DNA from 2 places in the Aeromonas salmonicida genome. Region 1 is predicted to be linked to the other one. Evidence: predicted binding sites of a transcription regulator. Region 1 holds the regulator's gene; the other holds the start of a gene.
The links. The regulator MetJ, encoded in region 1, represses methionine synthesis genes. The targets are predictions, from matches to a motif close to AGANNTCTAGANNTCT.

Region 1 (8,150 bases):
CCGAGGCGAGCCAGCTCGTTTGCTTCTGCCAGACTGAGACGCTCCAGCAGGCGCGCCTCCTTCACCCGGCGCGGATCGGCGCTGTAGACACCGGCCACGTCGCTCCAGATGGTGGTGGATTCGCCATCAGCCAGGGCTGCCAAGAGGCTGGCGCTGTAGTCGGAGCCGTTGCGTCCGAGCAGCAGGGAGCGCCCCTCCATGTCGGCGGCGATGAAACCTGTCACCACGATGCGACCGGCATGTTCGGCCAGACGGGCCTTGAGCAGTTCACTGGATAGGGCCGTATCCACCTTGACCAGGGCACCATCCTCGGCACGCAGGAAGCTGCGGGCATCAAGCCAGATGGCCTTCTCACCGCGGCTGGTGAGCAGGGCGGCCAGCAGGCGCGCCGACCACACTTCGCCAAAGGCGAGCAGGCCGTTGCGGGCGAAGCGATCAAACTGCCCCTCCAGGGTCTTGGCGATCAGCTGCATGTCGTCGGCCAGCTGCTGGCTGAGATCGAGCTGCAGCTCTCCCTCCAGCAGGCCATCGATGAGGCTCTGCTGATAGGCTTGCAGCGCAGAGATGGCTTCACCGGCCGCCTCATCCCCCGCATCGGCCAGCTCCACCAGCTGGATCAAGCGATTGGTGGTCTTGCCGGCGGCGGAGACCACGATGAGCTCATCCCCGCCAACCTGCTGTTCGACGATAGCGGCGACCCGGCGATAGCAGACCGGATCCGCCAGACTGCTGCCACCGAATTTGTGTACCTGCCGCCGCTTCAACCCTGCTTGTGTTGCCACCGCTATATCTCCTTGCTGCTGTTCCATTACTTCGCCACCTGTTCTGCCAGCTGCGCCTGTTCAAAAGCCTGAGCCAGATCGGCCACCAGATCTTCACCGTGTTCAATACCCACCGACAGACGCAGCAGCTGGGCGCTGATGCCCGCCGCCTGCTGCGCCGCCGGTGTCATAGCCCTGTGGGTCATGCTGGCCGGATGGGCCACCAGACTCTCCACCCCGCCGAGAGACTCGGCTACCGAGAAGAGGGTGAGGGCCGCGAGGAAGGTGCGTAATCCCGCCTCGCTGCAATCGAGTTCAAAACTTAGCATGGCGCCGAAGCCGGACTGTTGACGGCGCGCAATATCATGGCCTGGATGGCTCTGCAGGCTGGGATGATAGATCTTTTTGACCAGCGGCTGTTGCTGCAGGAAGGCGAGAATGCGGTCCGTGTTCTCCTGATGGGCGCGCAATCTGGGAGCCAGGGTGCGCAGGCCGCGCAGGGTGAGGTAGGAGTCGAACGCGCCGGAGGTGAGTCCCAGACAGTTGGCCCACCACACCAGTGATTCAGCCAGCGCGGGATCCTTGGCAATGGCCACGCCCCCCACCACGTCGGAGTGGCCGTTGATGTACTTGGTGGTGGAGTGGACCACCAGGTCCGCACCCAGCGCCAGCGGCTGTTGCAGCAGCGGAGAGAGGAAGGTGTTGTCCACCACCACCTGGGCACCCACCTCATGGGAGGCGGCGGCGATGGCGGCGATGTCCACTACCCGCAGCAAGGGGTTGGAAGGGGTCTCCACCCACACCAGCGCCGGCTTCTGTGTCAGCGCCTCTGCCAGTGCGGCCTCATCCCCCTGATCGACAAACTGCACCCGATAGTGGCCCTTGGCAGCCAGATACTCGAACAGGCGCCAGGTACCGCCGTAACAGTCGTGAGGGGCGATCAGCAGATCCCCCGCCTTGAGCAGGGCCGTGGTCACCAGATGGATGGCCCCCATGCCGGTGCCGGTCACAACGGCGCCAGCGCCCCCTTCCAGCGCCGCAAGGGCGTCCGCCAGATTGGTACGGGTCGGGTTGCCGGAGCGGGCATAATCGTATTGACGGGGCTCGCCAAAGTCGGCAAAGGTGTAGTTGCTGGAGAGGTAAATGGGCGGCACCACGGCACCGTGCTGCGTGTCTGTTTCAATCCCGGTGCGTACCGCCAGGGTGGCCTTATGACTCATGCTGCTCTCCTTGGCTTTGTGACTGGGCGATTGATCCGGCTCGATTTCCGATGCAACGTACCGGCAGGGTAGCCTGGTGGGTCATTTCCGCTCTCCTTGATGTGTCTCGGGACTGTGTCTGCGGTTTCTCTGCCACACTCATCCCCGCCATTGCTGGCTCATGGTGAACCACACTACGCCACTGCAAAAAAGCCGTCAACACTTCTGGACGTCTAAATGGCTTTGCTGTTGGATTGCCATTAATTTCCTTAAGGGTTAAAATCCGCGCTCACGGCCAAATGAGAACAGGTGAATCATGGGTACAGAGTGGAACGGCGACTACGTCAGCCCCTACGCAGAACACGGCAAGAAGAGCGAACAGGTCAAGAAGATTACTGTCTCGATCCCGCTCAAGGTGTTGAAGGTGTTGACCGATGAGCGCACCCGTCGCCAGGTGAACAACCTGCGTCATGCGACCAACAGTGAGCTGCTCTGTGAAGCCTTCCTGCACGCTTTCACCGGTCAGCCGCTGCCCTGCGACGACGATCTGCGCAAGGATCATCCGGACAGCGTCCCCGCCGAGGTGCGCGCCATCATGGAAGCGCTGGGCAAAGAGATCGAAGATTTCGACGCAGAGTAATACCTGCGACCTATGCCAAACAGCAATCCCTCTTTGAAGATGACGCGGCCCCAGGCCGCGTCATTGCTATCTGCCACCTCCCCCTTCAGCCTGCGCCACTACCAGAGCGACATCAGCAGCCACAGCCACGACTTCGCCCAGCTGGTGATCCCCCTGGACGGCCCCCTCGAGATCGAGGTGCAGGGCCAGGGACGTCGCCTTGCCCCCGGTTTTGTCTGCGTGATAGCCCCCGGCGAGCGGCACGACTACGCCGCCGATCCGGCCCTCTCGTTTCTGGTGCAGGAGAGCGACTGGCTCCCCGGCGATCTGGCGGCCCGCCCCTTTATCGCGCTGGACGAGCCCCAGCGCCACTACCTCACCTTCCTGCACCGCATGGTGGCAGCGGGTCGACAGGTGGTGGGCATGGAGCAGGTGTGGCTATCCCTGCTGGCACAAGGGCAAGAAATGCACTCCTCTGTACCTCCTCGCCTTGCCGCCCGTATCCTCAAGGTGCAGCGCCATATCGAGGCCCATCTCGCCGAGCCCCTTGGCAATGAGCAGCTCGCCGCCATCGCCTGCCTCGGTCAGAGTCAGTTCAAGCACACCTTTCGCCAGCAGCTGGGGATGAGCGTCTCCCACTACATACGGGCACGGCGCATGACACTGGCACGCACCCTGCTTTCCCACACCCAACTGCCCATAGGCGAGATCGCCAGTCGCTGCGGCTACCAGAATCAGGGAGCCTTCGCCGAGCGCTTCCTGACCGAGAGCGGGCTGACCCCTTCCCTCTGGCGCCAACAAAACGGCCGCTTGCCGTAACCGGGCGGCCGTTTGCCGAAGACGGCGCAGGTGGTTTCGAGGCATGCTGAGGCCAATGCAAGGTGTATGAAACGAGGATCCAAGATGCAGACCATAAGCTGGCAGCAGTTCGAGATGATAGAGCTGAGAGTGGGCACCCTGGTGCGGGTCGAGCCCTTCCCCGAGGCACGCCGGCCCGCCTACAAGGTGTGGGCGGATTTCGGTCCCGAGCTCGGGGTACGCAAGAGCAGCGCCCAGATAACGGATCTCTATCAGCCGGAGGATCTGGTGGGGCGCCAGATAGTCGCCGTGGTGAACTTTCCCCCCAAACAGATAGGCCCCATCCAGTCGGAGTTTCTGCTGACCGGTTTCTACCGGGCTGACGGTGCGGTTGTGATGGCCATCCCTGAGCAGGCGGTGGAGAACGGCGCAAAGCTGGGCTGATGCCATTGGCCCCATGAAAAAAGAGAGGCGACCCCGGGGTCGCCTCTCTCATTTTGTTGCCGCAGCTCGCTGTTACTTCAACAGGCTGAAGATCAGCGCCGAGACCGCCAGCGACCCGGTCAGCAGGATGAAGCCGTTGGTCCAGCACTGGCGGAAGCGGGCCAGCGCCTCCACCTTGTAGACCGCTATCACCGGCATGATGAAGAGGATCATGGCGATGACGGGGCCGGAGAGGGTCTCCATCAGACCCAGAATGCCAGGGTTGATGACAGCGGCACCCCAGATTGCGAAAAACATCAGGACTATGCCGAGCCGGTCCGCCTTGGCCAGCGACAGGCCGGTGGGCTTGGCGATCAGGCTCTTGAGGCTCTCGCGGGCACCGAGGAAGTGACCGAGGAAGGAAGAGCTGATGGCGATAAAGGCGATGAGCGGCCCCAGCGTCACTATCACAGGGTTGTCAGTGATGTTGGCCAGATAGGAGAGCACTGAGACGTTCTGGGCCTTGGCCTCGGCCAGCTGGGCCGGAGTGAGGCTCAGCACGCAGGAGAAGACGAAGAAGAGCACGAAGCCCACCAGCATTATGGTGGTGTTGCGCAGGATCAGGCCGCTCTTGGCCTCCGCCTGCTCGCCATATTCCCGCCGCTGCACATTGGCAAAGCCGGAGATGGCGGCGGCGTGGCTGAAGGCAAACACTGTCACCGGCAGCGCCAGCCAGACGGTATTGAGGAAACTGCCGCCATCAAAGGCGGTGACTTCCGGCCACTGCCACTGGGGAATGAGATAGCAGGAAAGCGCCGCCAGAATGGCTGCCAGCGGATAGACCATGAAGGCAAAGGCGCGCAGCATCGCTTTCTCCCCGGCCATCATCACGGCGATCATGGCAAACACCAGCATGCCGGAGAGCATCACCCGGTTCGGGGTTGCCATGCCGAGCTGGTTGACCATGAAGCTCTCCACCGTGTTGGTCAACCCGACGCCGTAAATGAGCAGTATGGGGAAGATGGAGAGGAAATAGAGCGCCGAGATGAGCCGACCGGCCATCTTGCCGAAGTGCTCCTCGGCCACCTCGGTGAAATCAGCATGGGGACGGGAGGAAGAAAGCACAAAGCGGGCCAGCCCGCGGTGAGCCAGGAAGGTCATGGGACCGGCCAGTACGGCGACTATGACCAGGGGCCAGATACCGCCCAGACCCAGGTTGATGGGCAGAAAGAGTATGCCGGCGCCGACGGCGGTGCCAAACAGGCTGATCACCCAGTGGGTATCATGACTGCGCCAACGGGCAGTGCTGGTAACGGCTGGCTGGGAAGCAGACAGCTCCTTGACGACATCTACAGATAAACTCATTACTAATCCACTTTTTGTCAGTGTTTTAATCTGAGCATATTGTGGTTTATCAGGATTTAATTCTCAAAATAAGGGACTGAAACATATCACTACCATAACGAGCTCAAGCCAGTGAGATAGGGAATTCAATCGGGATTGGATAATCGTGTAAAACTACAAATAAGAAAAAATGCGATATATAAATCCAAATTTACATTCATACTCACTTTTTTATTTTGACCAAATGATCGTTCGCAGGATTACCTGAAAATCCATGCCAAATCTTCCCGCTCGATGATGACGTTCCACTGTCATTCACGTTCTTTGCCAGTGGATACTCCTATGCATACCGGATAAAAGCAGCGGATCACACCAGACAATCAGGCGACCATGAGGTCGCCTGATTGAGTCTTGCGATGACATGTCAGGCAACTCAGTGAGCGAGAATAGTGCCCCAGGCGAGATCCGGATCTCCCATCACTATGAAGTCCGGGTTCTCCAGCGACTCGGTTTCGTTGTAGCTGAGCGGTTGCAACGCCAGGCTGAGGATACGACCGCCAGCCGCCTCGACGATGCACTGGGCAGCGGCGGTATCCCACTCGCCGGTGGGGCCGAGTCGCACATAGCAATCGGCGGCCCCTTCCGCCACCAGGCAGGACTTGAGGGAGCTGGAACCGAGCGGTATCAGCTCGTAGTTGATAGCCGGATTGAGGCGACGGGTCAGGTTCTCCAGTTTCTGGCGACGGCTGATGGCCACCACCAGAGAGTCTGGCTGGTCATGTTCGTGATGCATGGCGCTGATGGGCAAGGTCTCGCCGTTCACCTCCTTGAAGGCACCGTGACCACGTACCGCCCAGTAGAGCACGTCAGACTCGGGGGCGTAGATGACACCGAGCACGGGCACGTTGTCCCGAACCAGGGCGATCAGGGTGGCGAAGTCGCCGCTGCCAGCAATGAACTCGCCGGTGCCGTCAAGGGGATCCACCAGCCAGTACTGCCGCCAGTTGGATCGCTGACTGAAGGGCACATCAGCCGCCTCTTCGGTCAGCACGGGTACATGGGGGGTGAGCGCCGACAGCGCCTGTTTGAGGTAGGCATCGGCAGCAAGATCGGCACTGGTGACCGGGGTCGCATCCTCCTTCAGCTGACGCTCGAACTGACCGCCGTGATAGATTTCGTGAAGGATACGCCCCGCTTCGCGGGCGATCTCCTTGACCCCTGGAACCCAGGCCAACAACTCCTGCATTTTGTTATCCTCTGTTTTTATTGCCTTTGCCCACGTTCGGGCTAGTTTTCCTGCTCCGCCAGCCACTTCTGGGCCAGCAGCAGGGCACTGATGCTGCGCGACTCGGTAAAGTCGGAACGCGCCAGCAATTCATCAATCCGGTTGAGCGGCCAGGGGATCACCTCCAGAGGCTCGGGTTCATCGCCGACCCGCTGCTCGGGGAAGAGATCCCGCGCCAGCAGTATGTCCATCCGGCTGGAGAAGTAACCCGGCGCCAGTGACACCTGCTTGAGGGGGATCAGGCTGTTGGCGCCAAAACCGGCCTCCTCCATCAGCTCCCGGTTGCCCGCCTCGAAGGCGTTCTCACCCGGGTCGATCAGTCCCTTGGGAAAGCCCAGCTCGTAAGAGTGAGTACCAGCCGCATACTCGCGCACCAGCAGCAGGGTGTGGGCGTCATACAGGGGCACCACCATGACGGCGCCGCGGTTGCCACCCCGCATCCGCTCATAGACTCGCTCCTCGCCATTGGAGAATTTGAGGTGCAGGGATTCCACCTTGAACAGCCGGCTCTCGGCCACTATCTCGGCCTTGAGGATCTCCGGCTTGTTCTTGTCGAGATCCAGGGTCTCGACACAGATATGCTCGGGCTTGCTCTTGTGGTGGTCACTCATCGGGCGTTGGCTGCTCGTTAAAAAATAGTGCTTCAAGAGTAAACGACTCCCACACCGAACACCACGGGGCAAGGGCGGGAAAACGGACGGAAAAATCCGTTATAATGCCGCCCCGTTTTCCTCCCGAATATTGACACCAAGAGGCCCCATGCCGACCCAGCTGCCCTGGCACCAGATAGACACAGTCCTGCTCGATATGGATGGCACCCTGATCGATCTCCATTTTGACAACCACCTCTGGCAACAACTGGTGCCGGCACGCTACGCAGAGCGACTCGCCCTGCCGCTGGACCAAGCCAGAGCACAGATCGATGCCCACTATCACGCCGTCAGCGGCACCCTCGACTGGTACTGTGTGGATTACTGGAGCCAGACCCTGGGGCTGGATATTCGCGCCCTCAAGCAGGAGATCCTGGATAAGATCCAGTGGCGGCCCAACGTCATCCCCTTCCTTGCCGAGCTGCGGGCGGCGGGCAAGCAGCTGGTGCTGTTTACCAACGCCCACCCCGCCAGCCTGTCGGTCAAGGAGGCGCGGCTCGGCCTAGCCGGGCATCTGGACCTGATGGTGAGCACCCACGAGCTGGGCTGGTCGAAGGAGAGCCAGCACTGCTGGCAGGCGCTTGCAGAGCGGCTGGCGTTCGATCCGGCCCGCACCCTGTTTGTGGATGACAGCGAGCGGATCCTGCGGGCCGCCGCCGACTACGGCATCGGCTATCAGCTTGCCATCCAGAATCCGGACAGTTGCCAGCCCGAGCAGCACATCACCGCCTTCCCGGCGATCCGTGACTATGCCGAACTGCTGCCGCTGGCTACTTGATACCGATACGGGGACAGGATTCACCACCCTCCCCGATGTATTCCGTGACTACGCAGAATGACTGCCGCTGATTACTTGATACCGATACGGGGACAGGATTCACCACCCTCCCCGATGTATTCCGTGACTACGCAGAATGACTGCCGCTGATTACTTGATACCGATACGGGGACAGGATTCACCACCCTCCCCGATGTATTCCGTGACTACGCCGAATTGCTGCCGCTGACAGCGTGATTCGGCTGTTGGGGTAGAGACGGGGACGCACAATGGAAAGGGCTGCCCGGGCAGCC
Region 2 (8,150 bases), 330 kb from region 1:
GTTTTGTACACTTCGTCGCTCTGGAAGGCCTGGACGAACTCCTTCACCTTGGCGTCATCCTTGTTGTTGCCACGGGAGACGAGCAGGTTGACATAGGGAGAATCCTTGTCTTCCACGAACAGACCGTCACGGCCTGGCAGCAGATCGATCTGGGAGGCATACACGGTATTGATGATGGCCAGGTCCACATCTTCCAGGGAGCGGGGCAGCTGTGCCGCTTCCAGTTCAACAATCTTCAGCTTTTTCGGGTTGCTGGCGATGTCGAGCACAGTCGCTTCCAGACCTGTGCCTTCTTTCAGGGTCAGCAGGCCCTGCTTTTGCAGCAGGATCAGAGAGCGGCCCAGGTTGGTCGGGTCGTTCGGCACGGCGATTTGCGCGCCCTCTTTCAGATCGGCCAGGGCCTTGATCTTCTTGGAGTAGCCGGCGATGGGGTAGACGAAGGTGTTGCCAACCGGTACCAGATCGAAGCCGCGATCCTTGACCTGGCTATCCAGATACGGTTTGTGCTGGAAGGCGTTCAGATCGATGCTGCCATCGTTCAGGGCCACGTTCGGGGTGGCAAAGTCGGAGAAGGTGACCACTTCGACATCCAGACCGAACTTGTCCTTGGCGACCTTGGCCGCGGCTTCCACCAGCTGGGATTCCGCCCCGGCGATGGCGCCTACTTTCAGGGTCTTGTTCTCTTCTTTTTGACCACAACCGGCCAGTACCAGGCCAGCCAACAAGGCAGCCGCAACGGATTTAATGCCAAATTTCATAAAAACCTCCTGTCAGAAATCGACGATTAACGATGATCACATGTGTTGACCAGGCGCTCACCCGCGCTCTGGATGATTTGAACCAGTAAAACCAGAATAACAACGGTTGCCAGCATGACGGTGGGGTCAAAGCGCTGATAACCGTAGCGAATACCCACATCGCCCAGGCCACCCCCTCCGATGGCACCGGCCATGGCGGAGTAGTTCACCAGCGTGACCAGGGTAATGGTGACGCTGTTGATGATGCCGGGCAGGGCTTCTGGCAGCAGCACCTTGGTGATGATTTGCAAGGGTTTGGCACCCATAGCCTTGGCCGCTTCCAGCAAGCCGTCCGGCACCTCCATCAGAGCACCTTCCACCAGACGGGCGATGAAGGGCACTGCACCTATGGTCAGCGGCACTATGGCGGCTATGGTGCCTATGCTGGTGCCGACGATCAGCCGGGTCAGCGGAATGATGGCCACCAGCAGAATGATGAAGGGCACGGAACGGCCAATGTTGACAAGGATGCCGAGCAGCTTGTTCAGGGCCGGGTTTGCCAGGATCTGGCCCGCCTTGGTGACGTGCAATGCTACCCCAAGGGGCAGGCCAAGCAGGCAGCCAAACAGGGCGGAGGCAAACACCATCAGCAGGGTATCACCGAGGGCGGTGACCAGCAGATTAATCATGGCTTCGGACATAACCCATTACCTCCAGCTGAATGCGATTGTGATCAGGGACTGCGTCTGGCAGCCCTTGAGGGCAGTGATGAGCAGATCAGTCGTTGCTGCGGACATAACCCATGACCTCCAGCTGAATATGGTTGTCTATCAGGAATTGCTGAGTCGCCTCGCACTGGGCCTCATCCCCGAACAGTTCTGCCAGCAGGAAGCCGAACTTGACGCCCCCGGCGTACTCGATATCGGCGCTCAGTATGCTGATATCGATGTTGAAGCGACGACTCGCCTCGGAAATCAGCGGTGTATCGACGGTGCTGCCGGTAAAGCCGAGTTTCACCAGCGGATAGCTGCCCGCCACTCGCTCGCTGCTCATGCGGTCCTGATACTCCTGCGGCACCTCCAGATGGATGGTGGAGTGGATGAAATCACGGGCCAGCTGGGTCTTGGCATTGCTGAAGAACCAGGCGACCTCGCCCTGCTCGATCAGACTGCCGTCGCTGATGATGGCCACGTCATCACAGATCCCCTTCACCACATCCATCTCGTGGGTGATGAGCAGTATGGTGAGCCCCAGCTTGACGTTGATCTCCTTGAGCAGGCTCAGGATCGAACGTGTGGTCTGCGGGTCGAGGGCCGAGGTGGCTTCGTCACACAGCAATACCTTGGGAGCCGGTGCCAGGGCGCGGGCGATGGCGACACGCTGCTTCTGGCCGCCGGACAGCTCGGACGGATAGGCGTGGGCGCGGGCTTCCAGCCCGACCAGCGCCAGCAACTCGTCGACCCGGGTCTGGATTTGGGCCTTGCTCCAGCCTGCCAGTTCCAGCGGGAACGCGATATTGGCGAACACTGTGCGGGAGGAGAGCAGGTTGAAGTGCTGAAAAATCATGCCGATCTGGCGGCGGGCCTGGGTCAGCTCCCGCTCAGGCAGCGCTGTCAGGTCCTGGCCGTCGACGATGACCTGCCCCTCTGTCGGGCGTTCCAGCAGGTTGACACAACGGATGAGGGTACTCTTGCCGGCACCGGAGGCACCGATCACCCCGAAAATTTTGCCTTGTGGCACATGCAGGCTCACGTCACGCAGGGCGTGCACGGCATCACTGCCTTTACCGTAGACTTTGTTGAGACCGATCAACTTAATCATGGATTCTTCCGTGCTAACAGCCTTAAAGCACAGGGCGCTACAGGCGGGTGAATAGGGCAGAGGTTCCACTGGGTTACTCTGTCATCATGGAGGATGATGCTAAGATGTCTGGATGGCTATGTCAACGCATGTTTCTACGTCTAGACGTCTAAAAAAGTGATAAGGATTCTCGCCGGATGACTAACGACGACAGTGGTTTATCAGGCTGCAATATTGTATTTGGCTATTGTTGATTTTCTCCGAATATAACCTGGACAATATGCTTTCAATTTCTGTTTTGTTGGTCATGAGAGCAGGAGTGCTGTTCGCACTCTTTGGCTGCCACCAAGATGGCACAAATCGTTCCACTTTGTTCCTTTATCTCTTTTGTTATCCATCCCCTTGATGCAGCACAAAAAGCGACCTCCTTTGGTTTGGGATATGTGTGGTTGTTTTTTATACTCAACAGGTGTGGCGTGGCAGGAGGAGTGAGTGATGCGATTTCAACAGATCAAGGATTTGCTGTCTTACCTCGAACAGGTTCATCACCAGCTCGGACTCTGTTATGGGCGATTGATGGCAGAAGTGGATGGCGAGCGCAGTCGCATGTTGCTGGCGCATCTGCAAGGGCGGGAAGATGAAGCGAGTGCCCATCTGCACGATTATCAGGGACAGCTGAGTCAGGGCGTCAAGGAAACCTGGCTGGAGCGGGGCTTCAGCGAGGATCTGTTGCCCGAGATCCAGCGGCTGGCACTACCTGCCAGTGCCCAGACTCAGGACATAGTGCAGCAGGTGTGTCGTCAGGAAGAAAAACTCATCGGCGAGCTGAGCCATCTGGCCCGTGAGTGCCCGACCGACGAGACAGCTGCCTTGCTGACCTCGCTGGCGTCGCTGGAACAAACCCGCTTGACCCGACTGGTACACGGTGTGCATCGGCTCGACGACATCTAGCCGCGGTAAAGGTGCAACGAAAGAGGCCCGGCATTTGCCGGGCCTCTTTTCTATCATCGACCCAAAGAGGGGATGCCGCCTTACTGCTGTTCGGCGCTGCATTCGGCCGCATGAAGGGCAGCCCCTATGATGCCAGCCTGATTGAGACTGGCGGCTGCCACCAGCGGCGCCCGGGTTTCGATGCGATCGATGAATTTGTCGAGCTTGGCTGAGCTGCCGCCCCCCAGGATAAAGAGGTCGGGGGAGAACAGAAACTCCAGTCTGGCCAGATATTTGTTGAAGCGTTTTCCCCAGCGGCTCCAGGAGAGATCCTCCCGCTTGCGCACCGCATCCGAGCAGTAGTGCTCGGCTACCATGCCTTCCAGTATCAGGTGACCCAGCTCGGTGTTGGGCAGCAGCTGGCCGTTGACGAACACAGCAGTACCTATGCCGGTACCAACAGTGATGAGGATGATGATCCCCTTGCGATCCTTGCCGGCACCAAAGCGCATCTCGGCCAGACCCGCCGCATCGGCATCGTTGAGCACATGGCAGGGCAGGCCGGTCACATCCGAAAACAGGTGGGCAGCATCGGTCTCGATCCAGCTCTTGTCGATGTTGGCCGCGCTCTTGGCGATGCCGTTGTGGATGGTGGCGGGAAAGCCGCAACCCACAGGGCCCTTCCATTGGAAGTGTTCTACCAGTGCCTTGAGGGTATGTGCCACGGCCGCCGGGGTAGCCGGTTGCGGTGTTGCCAGACGGTGGCGTTCGCCAATCAGCTCGCCTGTTTCGGTATCGACCAGGCATCCCTTGATCCCTGAGCCACCGATATCCACTCCCAACATCTGCATCAGATTGTTCCTTTTATAGTGCTTATGGTGCCGACGGTTAACCGCCGACAGAGCATGAAAAAATGGTGTGCATCCGGCAAGGGGCAGATCGCTTATGCGTGATCCGGCAGACCTTTTTCGATGCAACGGATCAGCAAGCGTGTCTTTTTGTTGTCATCCTGCTGGCGTTTGGCCAGGGTCGTCAGTGCCCACTCTATGTGTTCGGCCACCATGGGCTCGGCGCTGGTGAGCGCCAGTTGCAGGGCGGCGATCACCTCTGGCGTAGCCGGGCCGTTGCCAAGCGCCACCGCCAGGTTGCGGCGCCAGCGTTGATAGCCGATGCGCCGGATCGGGCTCCCCTCAGTGTGCTTGAGAAATTCGCTCTCGGCCCAGCGCCACAGCACCAGCAGGGGCGGGCGGTGCAGGTTGGGGCGCGCTTTGAAGTCGGGTTCCGGGCTTGCATCTGCATAGCGATTCCAGGGGCAGATGAGCTGGCAGTCGTCACAACCATAGATGCGATTGCCCATGAGCGGCCTGAACTCTTCCGGGATGGGACCGTCGTTCTCTATGGTTAGGTAGGAGATGCAGCGGCGCCCATCCACCACATAGGGCGCGACTATGGCACCGGTCGGGCAGATATTGATGCAGGCCACGCACTTGCCGCATTGCTCTTTTTCCACCGGGGCATCGATGGGCAGGGGCAGGCCGAGCAGCAGCTCCCCCAGAAAAAAGAAAGAACCGGCCGATTCGTTGAGCAGTAGCGAATGCTTGCCGACCCAGCCCAGTCCCGCCTTGGCGGCCAGCGGCCGCTCCAGTATGGGGGCCGAGTCGACGAAGGGGCGCCACTCTCCCATTGTGTCCTGGGTGGTTTGAAACAGCGCCTGACAACGCTGTTCGATCCGCTCCCCCAGTTGCTTGAGGCGGTTGCGCAGCACCTTGTGGTAGTCGCGGCCGAGAGCGTAGCGGCTGATGTACCCGAGGGTCGGATCGCGCAGGGTGGCGGCAAAACCCGCCTCGAAGGGGAGGTAGTTCATGCGCACCGACACTACCCGCAGTGTGCCCGGCAGCAGCTCATGGGGGCGGGCCCGCATCATGCCGTGTCGGGCCATGTAGTCCATGCTGCCGTGATGGCCTGCATCCAGCCAGGCCTGCAGCCTGGGCTCCTCGAGGGTAAGATCCGTGTCCGTGATACCGACCTGGTCAAATCCTAGCTCGCCTGCCCATAGCTTGATATCGTGAGCCAACTGCTGAAAATCAGGCGTAGTCATGCTGCATCGAGCTCCACAGGCTTGATATCCAGAGTCAATCGACGGTGAAAATCAGGTATGGTCATGCTGCACCTGGTCCGCAAGGCTTGATGTCCTGGGTCAACCGGCAGTGAAAATCAGATGTGGTCATGTCGCATCGCGTGCCCGAAGCGTCTCAGCCAGGGCTAATGGATGAAAGTCAGGAGCCGTCATGGTAAAGGTCATCGGGGATGCTATCAGCGGGAAAGAGGTGCGCAGTTTACCACAATCACTGTGGCGGACTGAACAGGTCCGCGCGCTGGAGCAGCGCTGGGCCGAGCGAGAAGGGCAGGAACTCTACGCCCTGATGGAGCGTGCCGGTGCGGCGCTGCGTACCTATGCCACCCATCATTGGCCGCAGAGCCGCCGCTGGTGGATCTTTGTCGGCCCGGGCAACAACGGCGGGGATGGCTATGTGCTGGCACGTCTCGCCAGACAGATAGGCCTTGAACCCCGGGTGATCGCCGCCAGAGCGCCTGACGAGCTGAAAGGGGATGCCAGGCGAGCCGCCGATGACTGGTTGGCGCTGGGGGGGACTGTGCTGATGGCAGGCGCCAGCGAGCTGGATTCACTGCCGCCGCCGGACCTGGTGATAGATGCACTGCTTGGCACGGGTGTCCATACCCCCCTATCGCCGCTTCTGACAAAGATCGTCGCAACAATCAATAGCTTGGGCGCGCCTGTATTGGCGGTGGATCTGCCCTCCGGCCTCAATGCCGATACCGGCTGCGCCATGGGGGCGCTGGTGCGTGCCACTCGCACCCTCACCTTCATCGGCATCAAGCAGGGCATGCTTACCAGCGATGGTGTGGATGGGGTGGGCCAACTCGACTGCGATCCCCTCGGAGTCATGCCAGAGGAGACGCTGCAAGCGGCGGCTGAGCGGATTGATTATCCCGGCCTCAAACACCTGCTGACGCCGCGCCAGCGCTCGGCTCACAAGGGCTCCCACGGCAAGGTGCTGCTGGCCGGGGGCAATGTGGGCATGCAGGGAGCCATAGTACTGGCGGGTCTTGCCTGCCTGCGGGCGGGAGCGGGTCTGGTACGGGTGTGCCAGCATCCGAGTCATGGGCCCGTCAGCCTCTATCAAGCCGAGTTGATGAACTCAGTGATTGATACGAATGAGTACTGGGCTTCGGTGCGGCTGGTGGGGCCGGGACTCGGTCAGGACGAATGGGGTCGGCGCCATTTTGAATTATTGGTCAATGACAGCTTGCCGCTGGTATTGGACGCCGATGGATTGAATTGGCTGGCGCTATGTCCCCGTCATCAGGATAATTGGGTGCTCACGCCTCACCCGGGTGAGGCGGCACGCCTGCTGGGCTGCTCCATTGCCGACATTGCAGCGGATCGTTTTGCCGCTGTGCGGCGCCTGCAGCAGCGCTTTGGCGGCGTAGTGCTGCTCAAGGGCGCGGGGTCGCTCATTGATGACGGCAAGCAAATCGCGCTCTGTGATGAGGGCAATCCCGGCATGGCCAGTGGCGGCATGGGCGATCTCTTGTCTGGTATAATCGCCGCCCTGTTGGCTCAGGGCTGGTTTGCCGTCGAGGCAACCCGGCTGGGAGCCGTGATCCACGGGGAAGCGGCCGATCTGGCCGCCGCAGACGGAGAGAGAGGTATGCTGGCATCAGACCTGCTGCCCTTTATCCGTCGACTGGTTAATCCCGACTCCATAACAAGTTAAAGAAGAACATGGCAAAACAGTTGATGATGACACTGCCGGACGAGGCAGCAACAGTGGCACTGGGTGGCCGTCTGGCACATGCCTGCCTGCAGGCGACCACGGTGTTCTTGCACGGCTCCCTCGGGGCCGGAAAAACCACCCTGACCCGTGGCTGGGTGCAAGGGCTGGGGCATCAGGGCAAGGTCAAGAGCCCGACCTATACCCTGGTTGAACCCTATGAACTGGCCGATTGGCAGGTTTATCACTTCGATCTCTATCGTCTGGCTGATCCGGAAGAGCTGGAGTTCATGGGTATCCGTGACTACTTTGCTGCCAATACCCTCTGTCTGGTGGAGTGGCCGGAGAAGGGGGAAGGCTGGCTGCCGGCGCCCGATCTGGACATTACCCTGACTTATGTAAACGAGCAGCGTGAGGCTCTGATAGAAGCCCGCACTGCTATTGGCGAAGCCATTCTGGAACGGTTGTCATCTACGTGCGCTTGATCCTTGTTATTGCCCTCTCTCTGATGGCCTTACCCTCCTGGGCGAATCAGCTCAAGAGTGTGCGGGTATGGCCATCGCCGGATAACACCCGGGTGGTGCTCGACATGAGCAGTGCTCCCAATTACAACTACTTCACCCTGACCGGCCCGGATCGACTGGTGATCGACCTCAAAGGGGCGAACAACGTCGCCAATCTGGCCCGTATCGGGAACAACAGCGAGCTGGTGCGCAAGATCCGCGAGAGCTCGCCGCTGGAAAAGGGTGGACTGCGGCTGGTGCTGGATCTCAGTTCCACCATCAAACCCGTGGTGTTTCCGCTGGCGCCGGCAGGCCCCTATGGCCACCGGTTGGTGATAGACCTGCCTTATGAAGAGAAGCGCTCTGCCGCCGCCGTGCAAGCC

Region 2: the regulator MetJ is predicted to act here: its motif matches at 2,693-2,708, upstream of metN (methionine ABC transporter ATP-binding protein MetN).

Annotation. Positions count from the first base shown of each region.
Region 1 is NZ_CP110645.1:4,215,144-4,223,293, forward strand. It holds gene ONZ54_RS19620 (bifunctional aspartate kinase/homoserine dehydrogenase II) at 1-809, opposite strand, end outside; gene metB (cystathionine gamma-synthase) at 809-1,981, opposite strand; gene metJ (met regulon transcriptional regulator MetJ) at 2,277-2,600, shown strand; gene ONZ54_RS19635 (AraC family transcriptional regulator) at 2,640-3,398, shown strand; gene ONZ54_RS19640 (tRNA-binding protein) at 3,483-3,821, shown strand; gene ONZ54_RS19645 (aromatic amino acid transport family protein) at 3,894-5,165, opposite strand; gene cysQ (3'(2'),5'-bisphosphate nucleotidase CysQ) at 5,578-6,390, opposite strand; gene nudE (ADP compounds hydrolase NudE) at 6,432-7,040, opposite strand; gene yrfG (GMP/IMP nucleotidase) at 7,189-7,857, shown strand.
Region 2 is NZ_CP110645.1:3,880,415-3,888,564, reverse strand. It holds gene metQ (methionine ABC transporter substrate-binding lipoprotein MetQ) at 1-758, opposite strand, end outside; gene ONZ54_RS18015 (methionine ABC transporter permease) at 785-1,438, opposite strand; gene metN (methionine ABC transporter ATP-binding protein MetN) at 1,515-2,558, opposite strand; gene ONZ54_RS18005 (hypothetical protein) at 3,033-3,488, shown strand; gene ppgK (polyphosphate--glucose phosphotransferase) at 3,569-4,318, opposite strand; gene queG (tRNA epoxyqueuosine(34) reductase QueG) at 4,411-5,565, opposite strand; gene ONZ54_RS17990 (NAD(P)H-hydrate dehydratase) at 5,756-7,267, shown strand; gene tsaE (tRNA (adenosine(37)-N6)-threonylcarbamoyltransferase complex ATPase subunit type 1 TsaE) at 7,276-7,749, shown strand; gene ONZ54_RS17980 (N-acetylmuramoyl-L-alanine amidase) at 7,740-8,150, shown strand, end outside.